Regions from separate parts of the Cellulosilyticum sp. genome, predicted to be linked through region 2. Evidence: a T-box and tRNA genes for the amino acid it is inferred to sense, from the RefSeq annotation. Region 2 holds a T-box; the other holds one or more tRNA genes.

Region 1 (9,706 bases), on a different contig from region 2:
AGATTAATGTTAGAAATAGACTGTATAAGGAACTTTAGTATTTATAAAAGGTAAATATTAAGGAAGGAAGTGTTTATGGTGGAGAGTATAGCAGATAAGTTGAAAATAGTTTTAGTAGGTGATTCTACAGTATGTGATTATGAGGCAGAAACATCTAAAGCACTGGATAGACAAGGTTGGGGAATGCAGCTTAAAAATTTAATACAAAATAGTCAAGTTATAAATTTAGCCTTATCGGGTAGAAGCTCAAGAAGTTTTTTGGTAGAAGAGAATTATAAGAGATTAGAAGAAGAATTATGTGAAAAGGCGTACTTGCTTATTCAATTTGGACATAATGATGAAAAGATAGAAGATCCTAATAGAGGGACATATCCTCATTTAGTATTAGGTCAATTAGATGAAGAGGGTAAAGATGATACAGGTAGGTATTCTTTTGAATGGATGTTATTAAATAAATATATTAAACTTGCATGGGAAAAAGGTGCAACACCTATATTAGTTACGCCTATTGCTAGGAGAATGATAACGGGGCAACCTACAATTGAAGCACATCAAACTTATATAGATGGAATCAAAAGGATTGCTGAAGAACATAATATACAATGTATTGATTTAGCCAATCAGACAAAAAAACTATATGATGAAATGTATGTTGAAGGAGGAAGTAGAATAACAGCTCATATGCATGCATTTAAAGATGAGGAACATAAAGAAATAGATAATACTCATTTAAGTAAATATGGTGCAGAGATTATTGCACATTTAGTAGTTAAAAATCTGTTTATAGAATCTGAGATAAACTAATATGTAGCTTAATATCTAAAAAACATGTAAATAAATTTAACAAAAAGTGTTGACATGAGTCAAAGATATTGGTATACTAAACAAGTCCTCAAGGCGAGGACAATATTCCTCGATAGCTCAGCGGCAGAGCATTCGGCTGTTAACCGAAGGGTCGTAGGTTCGAACCCTACTCGGGGAGTTAAACAACTAAGGTTGTTTGTAAATTGAAAAATTGCCATAGGGGCATAGTTCAGTTGGTAGAACGTCGGTCTCCAAAACCGAATGTCGTGGGTTCAAGTCCTGCTGCCCCTGTATGGTCGCTTAGCTCAGCTGGGAGAGCACCTGCCTTACAAGCAGGGGGTCATAGGTTCGAGCCCTATAGCGACCACTTTGGCGGAATAGCTCAGTTGGCTAGAGCACACGGTTCATACCCGTGGTGTCGGGGGTTCAAATCCCTCTTCCGCTATTATTTAAATCCTCAAAGTGTTGATACGCTTTGGGGATTTTTTTGTATGCATCTAATATTTTTTTAGCTATAGAAAGCAGCAAAATGGGTAATCATACTAGAAGGAGATAAAAGGAGCGTAAAGCATGAAATATAGATTAGTAATGTTGATGACATTTTGCATAATAAGTTTAAGTATTAATAACCTTAATGCTAGTGTGAGCGAAAGGAAGATTTTTGATTGTTATACAGTGACTTGTGATAGATGTCAGGGAACTGGATGGGAAGTATGTCCGGTGTGTAGTGGTGCAGGAATTCAAATATATGATATATTAGGGAATAAGACCTTTCCAGCATTAGACAGCATTAGTATTGTGTGCACAAGGTGTCATGGAAGCGGAAGAATTGTGTGTACATTATGTAATGGAACAGGTATTTTGCAGAAGTCATCAAAGTAGTTTAGTAGGGAAGGCGTATAATGACAAAAGAAAAATATATAGCAATAAAAAAATAAAAATATGATAAAAAGTGTTGACAGGATTTAATAATGTTGGTATACTAAGTGAGTGTTCAGGAGTGAACACAACATTCCTCGATAGCTCAGCGGCAGAGCATCCGGCTGTTAACCGGAGGGTCGTAGGTTCGAACCCTACTCGGGGAGTTTTATTTTGCTTAAAAATGGACGAGCAGTTCGGCAAAATAGTATAGTGTATTTAGGGGCATAGTTCAGTTGGTAGAACGTCGGTCTCCAAAACCGAATGTCGTGGGTTCAAGTCCTGCTGCCCCTGTCAGAGAATTTGGCCCAGTGGTACAGTTGGTTAGCACGCCGCCCTGTCACGGCGGAGGTCGAGGGTTCGAGTCCCTTCTGGGTCGTTTCAGTTTTACTGAATATAATTTGGTCGCTTAGCTCAGCTGGGAGAGCACCTGCCTTACAAGCAGGGGGTCATAGGTTCGAGCCCTATAGCGACCACTGAGTATTAAAATTTAATACATGAATATGGCGGAATAGCTCAGTTGGCTAGAGCACACGGTTCATACCCGTGGTGTCATGGGTTCAAATCCCTTTTCCGCTACTAAGAAAGAAACACTTCAGTTTATAAAGATAGACTGGGGTGTTTTTTGTATATATAAACCTAATAGATTTTATAGACAAAATATGATACCATGAATAAAAAGATATCCATGAATAAAAAGATATTCATGAATAAAAAGATATCCATGAATAAAAGGATATTCATGAATGAAGGTATACTTATAATTATTTTGAGAAAAGTGGTCATAAACATAGAATAATAGTGTAGAAAGTGAGAGCAGAGTGAATAAGACATTATATATATCAGATTTAGATGGTACATTATTAAATAATGAGAAGAAAGTAACACAAATAAGTACTAATATATTAAATGAACTTATAGGACAAGGTGTACAGTTTTCTATAGCTACAGCGAGAACAGCAGCTACAGTAGAAGGTTTACTAAAGAACGTTAATATTAATATTCCAGTAGTATTAATGAATGGCGTTGCCTTGTATGATTTAAAACAACATAAGTATATAGATATAGAGTACTTAGGTGAAGAGGCTGCAAATCAAATTATAACGCGTTTAGAATCTAGGCATAAAAGCGGTTTTATCTATACTATTGATGAAGGTAATTTAAGTGTATATTATGATAAGGCCTTAAATAAGTACGAAAATATTTTTTATGAGGAAAGAAAGAATACGAAAGTATTTAAAAGGGAAAAGGTAATAGATAAAGATAAGATTATTTACTTTGTATTTATGGATGTCAAAGAAAAAATTGAAGAAATTGCTCAATTAATTAAGGATGTCAACAGAATAGAATTTTCTCTTTATAAGGATAATTATATGGAAGATGCATATTTGCTAGAGGTATATAGCAAAAGGGCAGCTAAATCTAATGGTGTTCTAAAGTTAAAAAATAGTTATGCGTATGACAAGGTTGTTTGCTTTGGGGATAATTTGAATGATTTAAGTATGTTTAAAATTGCTGAGTATAGTTGTGCAATGGCAAATGCAGCAGATGAATTAAAGGCTATAGCCACAGAGGTTATAGATTGTAATGAAGAAGATGGTGTGGCAAGGTTTATTAAAAAGCAAATAAATCAGATATAATATATAGTAGATAAAGTGTATAAAATAGTATAAAGGAGAAAAGTAAATGTTAAGAGTTGGTATGGGATATGATGTTCACCAATTAGTAGAAGGAAGAAAGCTTATTATGGGCGGAGTAGAAATTCCTCATGATAAAGGGCTATTAGGGCATTCAGACGCGGATGTAATTGTTCATGCAATTATGGATGCATTAATTGGGGCCATTGCAGAAGGAGATATAGGTAAACATTTTCCAGACACAGATCCTAAATACAAAGGAATTTCTAGCATTAGTTTACTTGAATATGTAGGTAAACTTTTAAAAGAGAAAAATGCAGTTATCCATAATATTGATGCAACTATTATTGCACAAAAACCTAAAATGGCACCACATATTTTAGCAATGCGAGAAAATGTAGCAAAAGCTTTAGAGATTAAGGTTGACCAAGTAAATATTAAAGCTACAACTGAAGAAAAACTTGGTTTTACAGGTACAGAACAAGGTATTTCAAGTCATGCTATTGCTATGGTAGATTTATAAAGGATTAAAAGTAGGCCATATTGGGAATGGTATTAAGTAGTTAAGGAGATGAATAAGATGAGTGAGAAATATTATTGTCCAGATTGCCATCAGGCGGTAGAAGTAGTAGCAGCATGTGGTGCAACAAATTATTTTTGCAATCACTGTAAGAAGCTTATTTCAAGTAAAAAAGTTATTAAAAAAGAAGAAAAATAACTTGTAAAAGAGTCCGCATATTAATACAATTTATATAAAGCTAGCTTAAGGGAGACGCAAAGAAAAGGGGAGTGTATATGAAAAAGGTATTAATAGGTATATTCATTGGATTAAGCTTAATACTTATGTGTGTTATGTTTATATGGAAGATGTATGATGGAACACAGCTTGTAGGACATAAAGTTATGAGAAGAAAGAAATATGTTAAAGTAAAGCCAGATAATTACAATGTATACACTAAGTAGGACAGGAATAAAAATAGGTTAGAACAAGGATATGTTCTAACCTATTTTTATTAGAGTTAATATCTTAAATTCGGATTACAAGTATGGTGTATAGTAGAATAATAGTGTTCTTTACATAAGGGATTTAATTTTGCTTAAAAGATTCTCGTATATTTGAGTGATGACATTAAAGTCTGTAGCTTCTATATAATATTGTTCTAGATTATCATGGAGTGTTTTGGCGTAAGATAATTCATTTGTACCGGCACTAACATTAGTCTTGTAACGTTTTGCAATATCTATAAGTTGGGAGTGATATTTTTCATCAGTTTGTGGTGTAATAAGCTCGGCGTACATGTCTATTAAGTGATCTTTTGATAAGTCAGGCTCATATTCATGAGGTGCAGTGCTGTCAAATATGCAAGTATCAAGTTCCGGAAGTAGTACCATGTCTAAGCTATCAGGATCAAAAGCGCAGTGATAAACTTCTGCATCAAGCCCTTTTTCTTCGGCTAAATTAACAAGTTTTTTAAGGAGAGTAGACTTACCAGAACCAGGACGTCCCTTAATATAATAATGTGTTTTAACTGTTTCTATGATGTTAGGAACAAAGTCTAAAGGTCCCTTTGGTGTAGAGGCGCCAAAGAAACGATGCATAATGGTTGATTCTTTATTCAGGCTGTGAGAGCCGATAATTTCATTAGCAACTTTAGTGGCTAATTGACTGGCTTTTTTTAAGTCCATATTGTCGATATAGATTTTTTCCCATTCATCATGAATATTTAGAGCATCTGCAAAATGTGCATAAGCTTTAGGATAAGTTTCGCTAATTTCTTTTTGTAAATACAGTATTTCTTTTTTATGTTTTTGAAGGAGAGGGATGTTCCAAGCTATACCTAGATTAATGTATTCTTCAATAGCACCAGGTGCTTTAGGTTCTACGACATGGGGAGCTGTGCCATCTACGATGGCAACGCTAAGTTTTCTGATGACAACACCATCTAAGGAATCTGGATCAGAAGAACAGTGAATATAATCGATATCTAAGCCTTCGTTTGCAAAATAAGTGCCTATTTTTTTCATAAGGGAAGATTTACCTGTACCAGGGCCACCTTTTAATATATATATTTTGTTAAGCATATGGATATTGGAATCGAATAGATTTCTAAATCCCTTGGAACTATTTGCACAAACAAAGTAGTGTTTAATATAACCAGACATAAGGCCACTTCCTTAATTAAATTAGTTTTCCATAAATATAATATGTGTGAAATGGAAAAATGTTAAAGTAATTGGAAATAAATACAATATATGTTTGGGGTAGATGGTAGGTAAAAATAGTTAATAAGGAATAAAGATAAATATTGTATACTTTAGAATATTGTATTATACTCATAGGAGTGCTAAAAATAAGAGTAAGGAGATCGTATTTATGCATAGAGATGTAGAATTAGCAAAAGAACCTATTGGTAAGCTTCTTATTAAATATTCAGTACCAGCTATCATCGGGATGGTTGTAAACTCTTTATATAATGTTGTTGACCGTATGTTTATAGGGCAAATACCTGATATTGGTTATTTGGCAATCACAGGAGTAGGAATTACTATGCCAGTATTAACAATTATATTGGGACTTGCTATGCTTGTAGGAATAGGTGCAACTTCACTAATTTCAATTAGATTAGGTGAAGGGAAGAAAGAAGAGGCTGAGAAGGTTTTAGGAAATGCCTTTGTTGTAGCTATTATTATGGCTATTATACTGATGATTGTAGGTCTAATGTGTGCGAGCAGTTTGTTAGGTGCGTTTGGTGGGGATGCACAGACCATACCTTATGGAACGAAATATATTAATATATTTTTATTAGGAACTATTTTTAATGTAAGTAGTTTTGTATTTACAAGTATTATGCGTGCAGATGGTAGCCCTAGAATGTCAGCCATGTGTATGGTAATTGGTTGTGTCATTAATATTATATTAGATGCTGTATGTATTTTTGTATTTAATATGGGTATTCAAGGTGCAGCATTAGCAACAATTATTTCACAATTTATTACGGCTGTTATTGGAATGTACTATTTTACAAAAGGTAAATCAAATCTTAAAATTCATAGAGGAAATTTAAAATTAGAAGCAGCTATTGTAAAATCAATCTTTATTATTGGTGCAGCACCATGTGCAATGCAGTTAGCTATAAGTTTAGTACAGGTTGTAATGAATAAAGTGTTAGATGCAACTGGAGGGCAAATTGCCATTGGTGCAATGACATCAATTAGTGCCATTATTATGTTGGTACTGATGCCTATCTTTGGTATTAATCAAGGGGCACAGCCTATTATAGGATATAACTATGGGGCGAAAAATTATGAGCGTTCTAAGAAAACTAGTTTATTAAGTATGGCATTTGCCACAGTGATATTAGTCATAGGATTTGTGATTATTCAGTTGTTCCCAGAGACTTTTGTTAAGATGTTTGATGGAAGTGGTTCTATGCTAGAAGTAGCTGCTCCAGGGCTTAGACTGTATTCACTGACTATGCCGATTTTAGCAGTATCAATTATGGGCTCTAATTATTTCCAAGCAGTAGGAAAAGCAAAAATAGCAACATTGCTTAGTTTATTAAGACAAGTGGTTATATTAATTCCAGTTATTCTTATTATGTCAAAATTAGGTGGGCTTACAGGCGTATGGCTTGCACAACCAGTAAGTGATATTATTTCTACAATTATAGTAGGTATTATATTAATAAAAGAATTTAGAAGTTATAAGACAATAGATAAAGAAAATATAGTTGAAGAAATGGCTTAAAAACAAGGAGGTATCGTGAAGTTTTTTACGATACCTCCTTGTTTTTTATACTTAATAAAACTTATAGTTGCATTAAATAAGATACACTTACGTATTTATTGAGGGTAAACTAAATGTGCTGGTGTTAGTTTTAGGAGAGTTTCCTCTAAATATTTTTTAGCTTCATAGTTTGCCATTGGTAAGTTAAGGTCTAAGTAATTACCGCAGTCTCTTGCAGTAGCACCTGGAATTTCACCTTTAAAGTTAGCTACAAACTCAAAGAGTTCGATAATAAGAGGTGCAATAGCTTCTGAGCTTCTATCCCCTTTTAAAATAAGATAGAAACCTGTACGGCAACCCATTGGGCCAAAGTAAATGACTTCATCTGCAAAGTCTTTATGGTTACGAAGAAATGTTGCACCGATATGTTCGATGGCATGAATTTCTGCTGTATTCATAACTGGTTCTAAGTTAGGTCTTTTCATACGTAAGTCATAAGTTGTAACTGCGCAGTCGTTTACATAGTCTACGCGTGATGTATAAATGCCTGGAAGTAAATCAATATGATTTACAGTAAAGCTTGCGATTTTTTTCATGATTGTGTCCTCCTAGATAACTTATGAATTTATTATATGACAATTAGGGGGATTCGTACAGAACTATTGAGTTTTCCCTTGATTTAACAGAAGTTGTCTGATAACATTAAAGAAGATAAAAAACTAAGAGAGGTGCACGAAAAATGAGTGAACAGAAGAAGATTATTTTTAGTGGTATGCAGCCATCAGGTACGATTACCTTAGGAAATTATTTAGGTGCCCTTAAAAATTGGACAAACTTACAAGATGAGTACAATAGCCTTTATTGTATTGTAGATATGCATGCAATAACAGTAAGACAGGATCCAGCAAAACTTAGAAAAAATGCTAGAGATTTAATGATGCTTTACCTTGCAGCAGGACTTGATCCAGAGAAAAACATCATTTATATGCAGTCACATGTATCAGCTCATGCAGAACTTGCTTGGATTCTTAATTGCTTTACTTATATGGGTGAACTTAGTCGTATGACACAGTTCAAAGATAAATCACAAAAACATGGAGATAATATTAATGCAGGACTCTTTACATACCCAGTCCTTATGGCAGCTGATATTTTACTCTATCAAACAGACTTAGTACCAGTAGGTGTAGATCAAAGACAACACTTAGAACTTGCACGTGACATTGCTATTCGTTTCAATAATGCTTACGGTGACACATTTAAAGTGCCAGAAGGCTACATTCCTAAAGTAGGTGCGAAGATTATGAGTCTTCAAGAGCCAACTAAGAAGATGTCTAAATCAGATGAAGATGAAAATGCAACAATTAGAATTACAGATACACCAGAAGCAATCCTTCGTAAATTTAAACGTGCTGTAACAGATTCAGATACAGAAGTACGTTTTGATGAAGTGAATAAACCAGGAATTAGTAACTTAATGACAATTTATTCTTCTATTACAGGTCAAACTATGGAACAAATTCAAAATGAGTTTGCAGGTAAAGGGTATGGTGATTTCAAAGTTAAAGTTGGGGAGGCAGTTATTGAAGAACTTCGTCCACTTCAAACAAGATTTAAAGAGCTTTCAGGAGATAAAGCATACATTGATGGGATCATTAAGAAAAATGCAGAGACAGCTAACTATTTAGCAACTAAAACACTTCGTAAAGTTCAAAAGAAAGTTGGTTTTCCACCAATTATTCGCTAAGTATTAGATATAATTAAAAAGAAGGAAATAATGAATATGCCATTAAGGTTAATTCATTATTTCCTTCTTTTTTTATATACTGTGTTGTAAATCTATAAAGCCACGGCCATTTCCGATAACTTGAGATGTTTCTGTAACAGTCATAAAGGCTTTAGGGTCTATTGATAAAACAATTTGTTTAGCGTGTGCGACTTCACGGATACTAACAGTTGTAAATAAAATATACTTTGTATCAGAAGTATAGGCGCCGACAGCAGGAATCATTGTAACACCGCGATTAAGATGAGTTAGTAACTCATGTGATAATGTTTCAAAGTGTTGACTATCTGTGATAATGTAGAGCGTACGCTTACGGTTAAGTCCATCTACTGCAAAGTTAGTGATTGTACTACTGATGAACATTGTAGTGATTGTAAGAACAGCTATATCAATATCAAAGAAATAAATAGATAAAGCTATGATTAATAGGTTGATGACAAAGGTGATCGTTGCCATATTAATAGAAAAATACTTATTAATAATTTTGGCGATAATATCAGTGCCACCAGTAGAACCATCATATTTAAAAATAAGTCCAGTTCCAATACCATGTAAAGCTCCTCCAATTAATACAATAGAAAGGATATTACCAACTGGAATTACAAATTCATGCGTTACTTCTAACCAAAAAGAAAGCATAAGCATACCGAATAAACTGTAAGCTAAGTATGTTTTCTTTAAAAATAAAAATCCTAAAATAAAAATAGGAATATTGAGTAAGATAACCAAAAGGCTGACTTTAAAATTAAATAGGAAGTGTAATAAGATAGAAATACCACTTACACCACCAGTTAGTAATTTGTTAGGAATATTAATACCATTTGTAGCTAGGGC
Region 2 (9,706 bases):
GATCCCATCTACCATTAATAATATCTGGTGAATGGGTTGCAATGATTAGTTTCACCCCCGTTAATGCTGCTATTTTTTCCATATCCTCTAAAAAGCTTTGTTGCCATGCAATATGCAAAGAAATTTCAGGTTCATCAATTAAAATGAGTGCATTTACCTTGGATTTAAATAAAAGTTCAAATATAAGGATAAGTTCATTCTGTTCTCCAGAAGATAATTTATCTGCATGTAGCTTACCATTATAAGGTACTTCAAACATAAAGCCCTCTTCTTGACTCAAACACATCGTCTTATACGTAAAGCGTTTATTGATAAGTTCCTGCATGAGCGCCATACGTGGTGCTAGTTCATCAAAAACACTTAGCTTTCTCTTGCTTTCTTCAATATATAACATCAATGTCTCTAATATATAAGTTGGCGTCTGTGCTGTAATCTCCACCTCTTGAGACGTACTTGCAAGTAAGAGCCCAACCTGTTCTAATTGTTTACGCTTATTTTCTATCTCTCTTAAGTCACTGCTAATCTTTTCATACGACAAAGTCTTTTCATCCTTTGCCTTCCCTACTATGTCCAAAAGCCTTTTAGGAAAATTGCGATCTAATTCTTCATTGACTTTCGCAGACCTAGCCAACGCATTTTTCATTAAATCTTTTAATTCTTTGGCATAGCGTAATACGGCGGGAATCATTTCTCCATTGTCATCATTCTCTTGAAGCAGACGATTGGCACGAATTAAATGAATCGGCATCTTCATGCGTAAACAACTTAATTTTTCATCTAGCTGCTGCGTTATTCCCTTTTCAACAGTCCCCTTTTCAGAGAAACATCTATAATGCCTTGCTTGCCCTGACTCAGAAATAATATACTCTATCTCCTGCATTGTATTGTCATAATGCCTTATAACCTCTACACTCACACACTGATCAAAAATAATCTGAAACTTTGTAAAAGGAATAGGTAAAATTTCATCTAAACGATAATACATTACATAATCTATTAACTTTAATAATGTTGTTTTCCCATACCCATTTGGTGCATGAATAATCTTAATGCAAGCCTCCTCATCAAATGCAATTTCATAATGATGTAAGCCATACAAATTTTTAACCTTCACCTTTGTGATTTGCACCCACTTATCACTCCTCTCTGCTTATAGTTTTAACTTTATTTTATAAATATTCTACACACTATTTATATTCTCCATTTATATTTTCTTTCCTTCTTTACGCAAAATCCCAAAAAAAGAAGAAGAAAAGCCCCTCTTTAAAAAGCAGTAGCCTTCTTCTTCTCCTCAATTCTTCACTTTTCACTCTTTATTTTTCACTTTTTCTTATTCATTCACCACAAGTGTTCCTGCCATAATATCATGCAATGCCTGTTTCTTCTCTGTCCAACCTGCCATCATATAGCCAATACATAAGATTAATCCTGAAATATATTTACCAAAATAACGTCCCGTTGCCCTCGCAAAAGTAATACGCTCACCAAAAAGATCCGTTACACGAAGTTGTAATGCCAACTTGCCAAGCGTGCCTTGATATTCTGAGCTTTCCATATAAGCGTAATAAAACCAACCGATTAATATAGAAATGAGCTCTGTTATACTTGTAAGGCCTATTCCCTTTAATGCAATCGCAATAATCCCATTAACAATGCTCAGAATAATCCCATCTATTACGATGGCTAAAAATCTTTTCCAAAATCCAGCATATGTATTCATGCTACTATACCCCTCTCTATAATTTGTATGATAATCATTGGTATAGCCTGCATTAATATTGGTACCTGCTGCAGCTTCATTATAAGCTGCCCCACCTTCTTTAGTTGTTTTCTCGCCTAAAGGCTCCCCACACTGTGTACAAAAGACAGCACTATCTTCACACCATGTACCACATTTTCTACAATACATATAATCCTCCCATTTAACTGTTTTTATTATATTTTAAATATATTAAGTACTTTGTATATTTTATAACCAATTGTATAGCTTATCAATAAATTTCATCAATATATTTTTTATAATGCAAAAAAAGCCACAGTACTAATGTACTATGACTTCTTTATATCACTTCCTAGAACTCAGCATTACCAGCTGTTCTTGGGAATGGAATTACGTCTCTAATATTTGTCATACCTGTTAAATACATGATAAGTCTTTCGAATCCAAGACCAAATCCAGCATGTCTTGTACCACCAAATCTTCTAAGATCTAAATACCACCAGTAATCTTCTTCTTTAAGGCCAAGTTCTGCCATACGTGCAAGAAGTACGTCGAGTCTTTCTTCTCTTTGGCTACCACCGATAAGTTCACCGATACCTGGTACTAGAAGGTCCATAGCAGCTACTGTTTTTTGATCATCGTTAAGTCTCATGTAGAATGCTTTGATTTCTTTTGGATAATCTGTTACGAATACAGGTTTTTTGAAGTGTTCTTCTGATAAGTAACGTTCATGCTCTGTTTGAAGGTCACATCCCCAGAATACTTCGTAATCGAATTTTTTACCACTATTTTTAAGGATTTCAATTGCTTCTGTATAAGTTACACGTGCGAAATCTGAATTTACAATGAGGTTTAATCTATCTAAGATACCTTTATCTACGAATTGGTTAAAGAATTGCATTTCTTCTTTTGCATTTTCTAATACATAGTTAATAACGAATTTAACCATATCTTCTGCTAAACGCATATCATCTTGTAAATCAGCGAAAGCGATCTCTGGTTCAATCATCCAGAACTCAGCAGCATGACGAGGTGTATTTGAGTTTTCAGCTCTAAATGTTGGTCCAAATGTATAAACATCTCTAAATGCCATTGCAAATGTTTCAGCTGAAAGTTGACCTGATACTGTAAGGTTCGCCATTTTTCCGAAGAAATCTTCTTTGAAGTCTACTTCACCTTGTTCATTTCTTGGTGGATTTGCTGGGTCTAAAGTTGTTACTCTAAACATTTCCCCTGCACCTTCACAGTCACTTGCTGTAATAAGTGGTGTATGTGCATATACGAAGTTTCTCTCTTGGAAGAATTTATGAATTGCATAAGCTGCTAAAGAACGTACTCTAAATACAGCACCAAATGTGTTTGTACGTGGTCTAAGGTATGCAATTTGTCTTAAATACTCGAATGAGTGTCTTTTCTTTTGAAGTGGATATTCTGGTGGACATTCACCTTCAACCACGATTTCTGTTGCTTTAATCTCGAATGGTTGTTTTTGGTTAGGTGTAAGTACTAAATTACCTGTTACAATAATAGCTGCTCCTACGCCTAATTTAGCAATGTCTTTAAAGTTTGGTAAATGTTCTTCAAATACAACTTGTAATGATTTGAAAAATGTACCATCATTTACTTCAATGAAACCAAATGTTTTTGAATCTCTAACTGTTCTTACCCAACCTGCTACAGTAATTTGGCCTTCTGTAGCACCTTGCTCGTAAAGACTTCTAATTGATGTTGTTTCCATGTCTTTCATCTCCTTAAAAATTAAAAACTCTTCTACTCTATCACATCTACTCCTAGACTGACCGAGACCAGTGTAATTTATATCCTCAAATATAGCTATAAAATGGCTGATGCCACATTATAATTAGTTTAACAATACATATTATTATTAAACTAAAAAAGGCCCCGTCCCCCCTATAAATAGAAGGGACGAAGCCTTAAACTCCGCGTTACCACCCTAGTTAATCACCCTAGGTGATTCACCTCATATAAGATATATCGGTCTTTCCCGGCTAAGCCTACTCATACAACTAGGATACTTTCGATTAGCAACTCCAAGATGTTCTTCACAAATTGCCCTCTACTAGACTTCCACCACCGCTAGCTCTCTGTAAGATTTCTGCACTTGCTACTCTTCTTTTCATCGTTTATAACTATATTTAACTGCTTAACATTATATGGATTTTCACTTATTTTGTCAAGCCATACAATATCTTATCCTCTTAATCTGCTATGCCTCTGACAGCTTATCTCATATTATTCTATAATATGATTTTTAACTTCTTCCACGCATTACTTCATATAAGCAAATTGATGCAGCTACAGAAGCATTCAGTGACTCACAGCCACCAGGCATTGGAATAATAATATGATTTTTAACCGCTTCTTTTACTGTCTGTGAAATCCCATTACCTTCATTGCCAATAATAAGTGCTGTGCCTTCTTCAAACTTTGTTTCATAAATGGATTTTGCTACTTCACTTAAATGTGTTGCATAAGTTGTAACACCTACTTTTTCCATAGCTTCAATATACTCAGCAATTTCATAGTCTATAATAACTGGTACATGGAATAAGGAACTCATTGTAGCACGTACAACTTTAGGGCTATATAAATCCACAGTTCCCTTTGTTAAAAATACACCATCTACATTAAAAGCATGGGCCGTACGAATAATAGTCCCTAAATTTCCTGGATCCTGTAAATTTTCTAAAATAAGATAAAAGCCGTCTTTTTTGATCCTCATATTCTCCAAAGAAGTTTCTGGCATTTTTACAACTGCCATAGCGCCTTGAGGAGATTGTGTCTCACTAATAGCCTTATAAATTTCTTCAGTTACCACAACCCACTTATGATGCTCAAGATTTTTAATTTCTTCTGCTTTAATTTCTGGTGTTGTAATATAATGCATTACTTCTACATCTTTTGGAATTTCATTTACAGCACGAATTCCCTCTACAACGAATAAACCCTGTTTCTTACGTGCACTTTTTTTCTTTTGTAGCTGTACAATATTTTTAATAAGGGCATTTTGCATACTTGTAATTAATTTATTAGTCATGTCTCTTTGCTTCTAACTCCTGTAATGATTTGTTTGCACCAACAACTACAAGTTTATCACCTTCACTTAACTTATATTCTGCCTCTGGCGAAACATCGATTTGGTCACCATGCTCTACAGCAATGATATTAATACCATGTTTTGAACGTACATCCAGTTCTACAATGGTGTGTCCTGCCCACTCTGGTAAGATGGATATCTCCATAATACTATAATCTTTAGACAGCTCAATATAATCAATAATATTTCCTGAAATAAGGTTAGCTGCAATTCTTCTACCCATTTCATGCTCTGGTAAAATAATACGGTCTGCACCAACTTTTTGTAAAATACGTTGATGAATCTCTGTACTTGCCTTTGCAACCACATATGGAATACCCATTTCTTTAAGTAACATCGTCAGCATAATACTTGCTTGCATATCTTTTCCAATCGCTACAACAGCTACATCAAAGTTACGAATCCCTAATTCTTTTAATACATCTGGATCTGTGGCATCCGCTTTAACAGCATGTGTCACGAATGGTGAAATGTCTTGTACCATTTCTTCTCTTGCATCTACCACCATAACCTCATAACCTGATTCGGCTAGTGCCATCGCTAAACTACCGCCAAATCTTCCTGCACCAAATACCACATATTGTTTCGCCTTCATCCAATCTCCTCCTCTATCCAACCATAACCTTTTCTTCTGGATATTCTATAATCGCTTTATTCTTATCTTGTTTAATCATCAGTGCCACCGCAATGGTAATAGGGCCTAAACGGCCTATAAACATCGCAATAATAATTACAATTTTCCCTATGAAACTTAAGCTTGATGTAATCCCTAGTGTAATCCCTACTGTTGCAGTAGCTGATACTACCTCATAGAGAATCTCTATAAAACTAAAATCTTCTGTAAAGGATAATATGATGGTCATTGTCGTCATAACAGAAATTACAATCATAATAATTGCCAAGGCACGTCTAATAATTTGTCTTGGAATTTTGCGTTTAAATACAACGGTCTCATCTGAGCCTTTTAAAGTAGATAATGTACATAAAATAAGTACACCTATTGTTACCGTTTTAATACCACCTGCTGTTCCCGCTGGTGAACCCCCGATAAACATTAAAATAATACTCATAAGCTTCGAACCATCTGTCATTGCATCTAATGGTAATGTATTAAAGCCTGCTGTACGGGTTGTAACTGATTGAAACATTGCAGTATAAAGCTTTTCTTTAAATGATAATCCCGCTAATGTTGCTGGATTCTTAAGCTCTGCAAAGAAGAAAAATACAAAGCCAAATACCAAAAGAAAAATAGTAATAATCCATACTAGTCTACTATGCACACTCATCTTATAAAAAGCTTGTCGCCATGTAAATCTTTCTTTCGTTTTTATCTTATGTGTAATCGCATTAAGTGTATCTACCCACACTGTAAAGCCAAGTCCACCAATGACAATTAGTGCCATAATGGTCAAGTTAAGTAATGTATTACCCATATAAGGCGTCAAGCTACTATCACCTATAATATCAAATCCTGCATTACAAAAAGCAGAAATAGAATGGAAAATACCATATATAATACCTTTAAAAATTCCATACTCTGGAACAAATACACAAGCTAATAGAATGGCGCCTATACCTTCCACTAAAAAAGTACCTGTTACAATATATCTTGTAAATTTTACAATTCCTGCTGTTGTATTAAAGTTAAGCGCTTCCTGCATAATGAGCCTATTACGAAGGGTAATCTTACGCCCTAATACAATAAAAATCATACTTACTAAAGTCATAAACCCTAGCCCACCAACTTGTATACAAAATAAAATCACTATTTTACCAAACGTAGACCAGTGTGCCAAAGTATTCACAACTACTAGCCCTGTTACACACACAGCTGACGTTGCTGTAAACAATGCATCTATAAATGGTGTAAACGTTCCTTCATTACTACTTATAGGTAGCATAAGAAGTAAACTAGCAATTAAAATAACTAGCATAAAGCCTACAACAAGTATTTGTGAAGGGCCTAAATACTCAGTAATGATATTTCTCCGATTTTTTCTTAAAAACCTAAGACTTTCATGCTGTTTCATTTTTTCTCTCCTTAAAAAGCATTTAATAAACCTTATTGTATATGATTACCTCTAAAATTTCTACCCTATTCACTTAATTCTTACTTCAAAAGAGTTAACTAAAAAGGGGAACCAACTGGCTCCCCTTCTCTAGATGTTTTATATATGATTATAAATTATACTAATAATTTACTTACTTCATACATATATTCATCAATATCTTTTTTCATTTGAAGTGCTTCATTAATATCGTAGTCTACATATTCACCTTTTACATATGCTACAACGCGTTTTGCTTTACCTTCACATAATAAGTCAACAGCTTTTGCACCCATCATAGCTGCATGTACACGGTCAACAGCAGTTGGTGATCCACCTCTTTGAAGGTGTCCTAAAATAGTTGCACGCGTTTCGATACCTGTTACTTGTTCTACTTTTTTAGCAAGTGCTTCACTACCACCGATTCCTTCTGCAACGATAATCATGCAGTGTTTTTTACCATGATGTTTATTATCAAGAATTGTTTTAATGATTTCTTCATCAGATGGTCTTTCTTTCTCTGGAATAAGTACCATTTCAGCACCTGAACTAATACCACACCATAACGCAATATAACCAGCATTTCTACCCATTACTTCTACAATAGAACATCTTTGATGAGATGTAGATGTATCACGAATTTTATTAATCGCATCCATTGCAGTATTTACTGCTGTATCAAAACCGATTGTATATTCTGTACAAGCAATATCAAGGTCGATTGTTCCTGGAATACCAATTGTATTAATTCCTAAGTTAGCAAGTTTTTCAGCACCTTGGAAAGAACCATCTCCACCGATTACTACAAGTCCATCAATACCGAATACTTTACACATTTCTGCACCACGTGCTTGTCCTTCAGGTTTGATGAATTCAAGACAACGTGCTGTTTGAAGGATTGTTCCACCTCTTTGTACAATATCAGATACGCTTCTTGGTGTTAACTCTACAACGTCACCTGAAAGTAATCCGTTGTAACCTTTGTTAATACCCATTACTTTTAAGCCACGTGCTGTAGCTACACGAACAACCGCACGAATAGCAGCGTTCATACCTGGTGCATCACCACCACTTGTTAAAACACCAATTGTTTTTACTTTATTACTCATGAAATAACCCCCTTATGGTTGTTTTTTGATAACTCGCCAACTACTTCTTTTTAATTTTAACTGAACTATTAAATAAATCTGAACTAAGTCGTAATTTCACTAAAGTCATCTAGTTGTCATAGTCAAATCATGCGTTTAACCAACTTTATTTTACTTAAAATATGGGTAAATGGCAATAGCTTATGACTATTTATTAACAATAATATGGTTTTCACCGATTAAATCGGCTAATTCTTTAATTAAAGCTTCACTAATTGTTACATTGTACTTATGTGGAAACGGTTTCTTTGTGCCATCTTCGGTATTTTCGACGATAATTTTAGTATTTCCACTGTATCTCATAAATATGTGTAAGAGTCCATTTCTGACTTCTGGCGTCCTTAAATCCTCATCTAAACGGAGTAAAATGTGGGGTTCATCGCATCCAGGGTCCAAAATATTCTCTAAGGTTGTTAAATCATCTGCAAGGATTACTGCATTTGTTTCTTCCTTGATGGACACACGTCCTTTGACAACAAACACACGTTCCTCATTGATTCTTGCAAACTTTTCATAAAGATTTGGGAACACAATAACTTCCATCGTTCCTACTGTGTCTTCTAAAGTTAAAAAGGCCATTTTTTTGTTCATTTTAGTGAAAATCACTTTCTTCTCCACTAAAATACCACCCACCGTAACAGCTTGACCATCTTCTACATTATCTTCTTCATCTTCTCGAATAATAAGCTGATTGCTTTTAAAGTTTGTATACGTTTCTAAGGTTTCTCTTACCTTATCTAATGGATGCCCACTTAAATAAATCCCCATGACATCCTTTTCATAGTTTAATAAATCTTTACTATCAAACTCTGGAATATCTGGTAAATGATCTTTATCCTCTACCGCTTCATTACCACCTAAACCAAAGAAGTCCATCTGACCACTGATGTTATTTTTACGGCTTAAGTTAATACCATTAGCGATTTGTTTATACACTGCCATATACTGACTACGTTTACCACCCAATTTATCAAAAGCACCTGCAAGTATTAAACTCTCAATACTGCGCTTATTCGTATCCTTGCTCTCCATACGATTGTAGAAATCTGTAAGACTTTTAAAACTGCCGCCTTTTTCACGTTCTTCTACAATACGGTCAATCATATTTTTCCCTACATTTTTAATAGCTGCAAGCCCATAAATAATATGTCCATCTTTTGCATCAAAGAAGGCATGCCCCTCATTAATATCTGGTGGCAACACTTTAATATCCATCTTACGACAGGTATCAATATATCCTGTAATCTTTGAAGAGTTATCCATAACAGATGTCATAAGGGCTGCCATAAATTCTACTTTATAATAAGTTTTTAAATAAGCTGTTTGATAAGCAACTACTGCATAAGCAGCAGCATGAGACTTGTTGAATGCATATTTTGCAAAGTCTACCATCTCATCAAATATCTGATTGGCTACCTCTTCTGGAATACCATTTGCCACACATCCCGGTACGGTATCTCCATCACCATGTAAGAAAATCTCGCGTTCTTTATTCATGACATCAATTTTCTTTTTCCCCATAGCACGACGTAAGAGGTCGCTTCGTCCTAAGCTATATCCTGCAAGGTCTCTAACGATTTGCATAACTTGTTCTTGATACACAATACATCCGTAAGTGTTCTCAAGAATTGGCTCAAGACTTGGGTGGGTATAGGTAATATTATGCATATCT

What was found. A T-box is a leader RNA that pairs with one kind of tRNA and senses whether it is charged. The one in region 2 lies ahead of asnS (asparagine--tRNA ligase), so its partner is inferred to be a tRNA-Asn.
Region 1: it encodes a tRNA-Asn, which carries the amino acid that the T-box ahead of asnS (asparagine--tRNA ligase) is inferred to sense. The anticodon was not compared.

Annotation. Positions count from the first base shown of each region.
Region 1 covers NZ_CEVXFV010000057.1:16,127-25,832, reverse strand. Annotated here, with positions in the region: gene AC1VAQ_RS17680 (SGNH/GDSL hydrolase family protein) at 76-804, shown strand; tRNA gene AC1VAQ_RS17675 (tRNA-Asn) at 911-982, shown strand; tRNA gene AC1VAQ_RS17670 (tRNA-Trp) at 1,023-1,095, shown strand; tRNA gene AC1VAQ_RS17665 (tRNA-Val) at 1,099-1,171, shown strand; tRNA gene AC1VAQ_RS17660 (tRNA-Met) at 1,176-1,249, shown strand; gene AC1VAQ_RS17655 (hypothetical protein) at 1,375-1,686, shown strand; tRNA gene AC1VAQ_RS17650 (tRNA-Asn) at 1,818-1,889, shown strand; tRNA gene AC1VAQ_RS17645 (tRNA-Trp) at 1,944-2,016, shown strand; tRNA gene AC1VAQ_RS17640 (tRNA-Asp) at 2,028-2,101, shown strand; tRNA gene AC1VAQ_RS17635 (tRNA-Val) at 2,126-2,198, shown strand; tRNA gene AC1VAQ_RS17630 (tRNA-Met) at 2,228-2,301, shown strand; gene AC1VAQ_RS17625 (HAD family hydrolase) at 2,544-3,362, shown strand; gene ispF (2-C-methyl-D-erythritol 2,4-cyclodiphosphate synthase) at 3,409-3,882, shown strand; gene AC1VAQ_RS17615 (YfgJ family double zinc ribbon protein) at 3,940-4,077, shown strand; gene AC1VAQ_RS17610 (hypothetical protein) at 4,155-4,322, shown strand; gene AC1VAQ_RS17605 (PRK06851 family protein) at 4,434-5,522, opposite strand; gene AC1VAQ_RS17600 (MATE family efflux transporter) at 5,734-7,107, shown strand; gene AC1VAQ_RS17595 (S-ribosylhomocysteine lyase) at 7,203-7,682, opposite strand; gene trpS (tryptophan--tRNA ligase) at 7,826-8,833, shown strand; gene AC1VAQ_RS17585 (YitT family protein) at 8,906-9,706, opposite strand, start outside.
Region 2 covers NZ_CEVXFV010000005.1:45,406-55,111, reverse strand. Annotated here, with positions in the region: gene AC1VAQ_RS03520 (AAA family ATPase) at 1-1,129, opposite strand, end outside; gene AC1VAQ_RS03515 (RDD family protein) at 1,331-1,909, opposite strand; gene asnS (asparagine--tRNA ligase) at 2,073-3,458, opposite strand; T-box leader at 3,640-3,870, opposite strand; gene AC1VAQ_RS03505 (TrmH family RNA methyltransferase) at 3,993-4,778, opposite strand; gene AC1VAQ_RS03500 (potassium channel family protein) at 4,771-5,433, opposite strand; gene AC1VAQ_RS03495 (TrkH family potassium uptake protein) at 5,447-6,868, opposite strand; gene pfkA (6-phosphofructokinase) at 7,024-7,995, opposite strand; gene AC1VAQ_RS03485 (DNA polymerase III subunit alpha) at 8,182-9,706, opposite strand, start outside.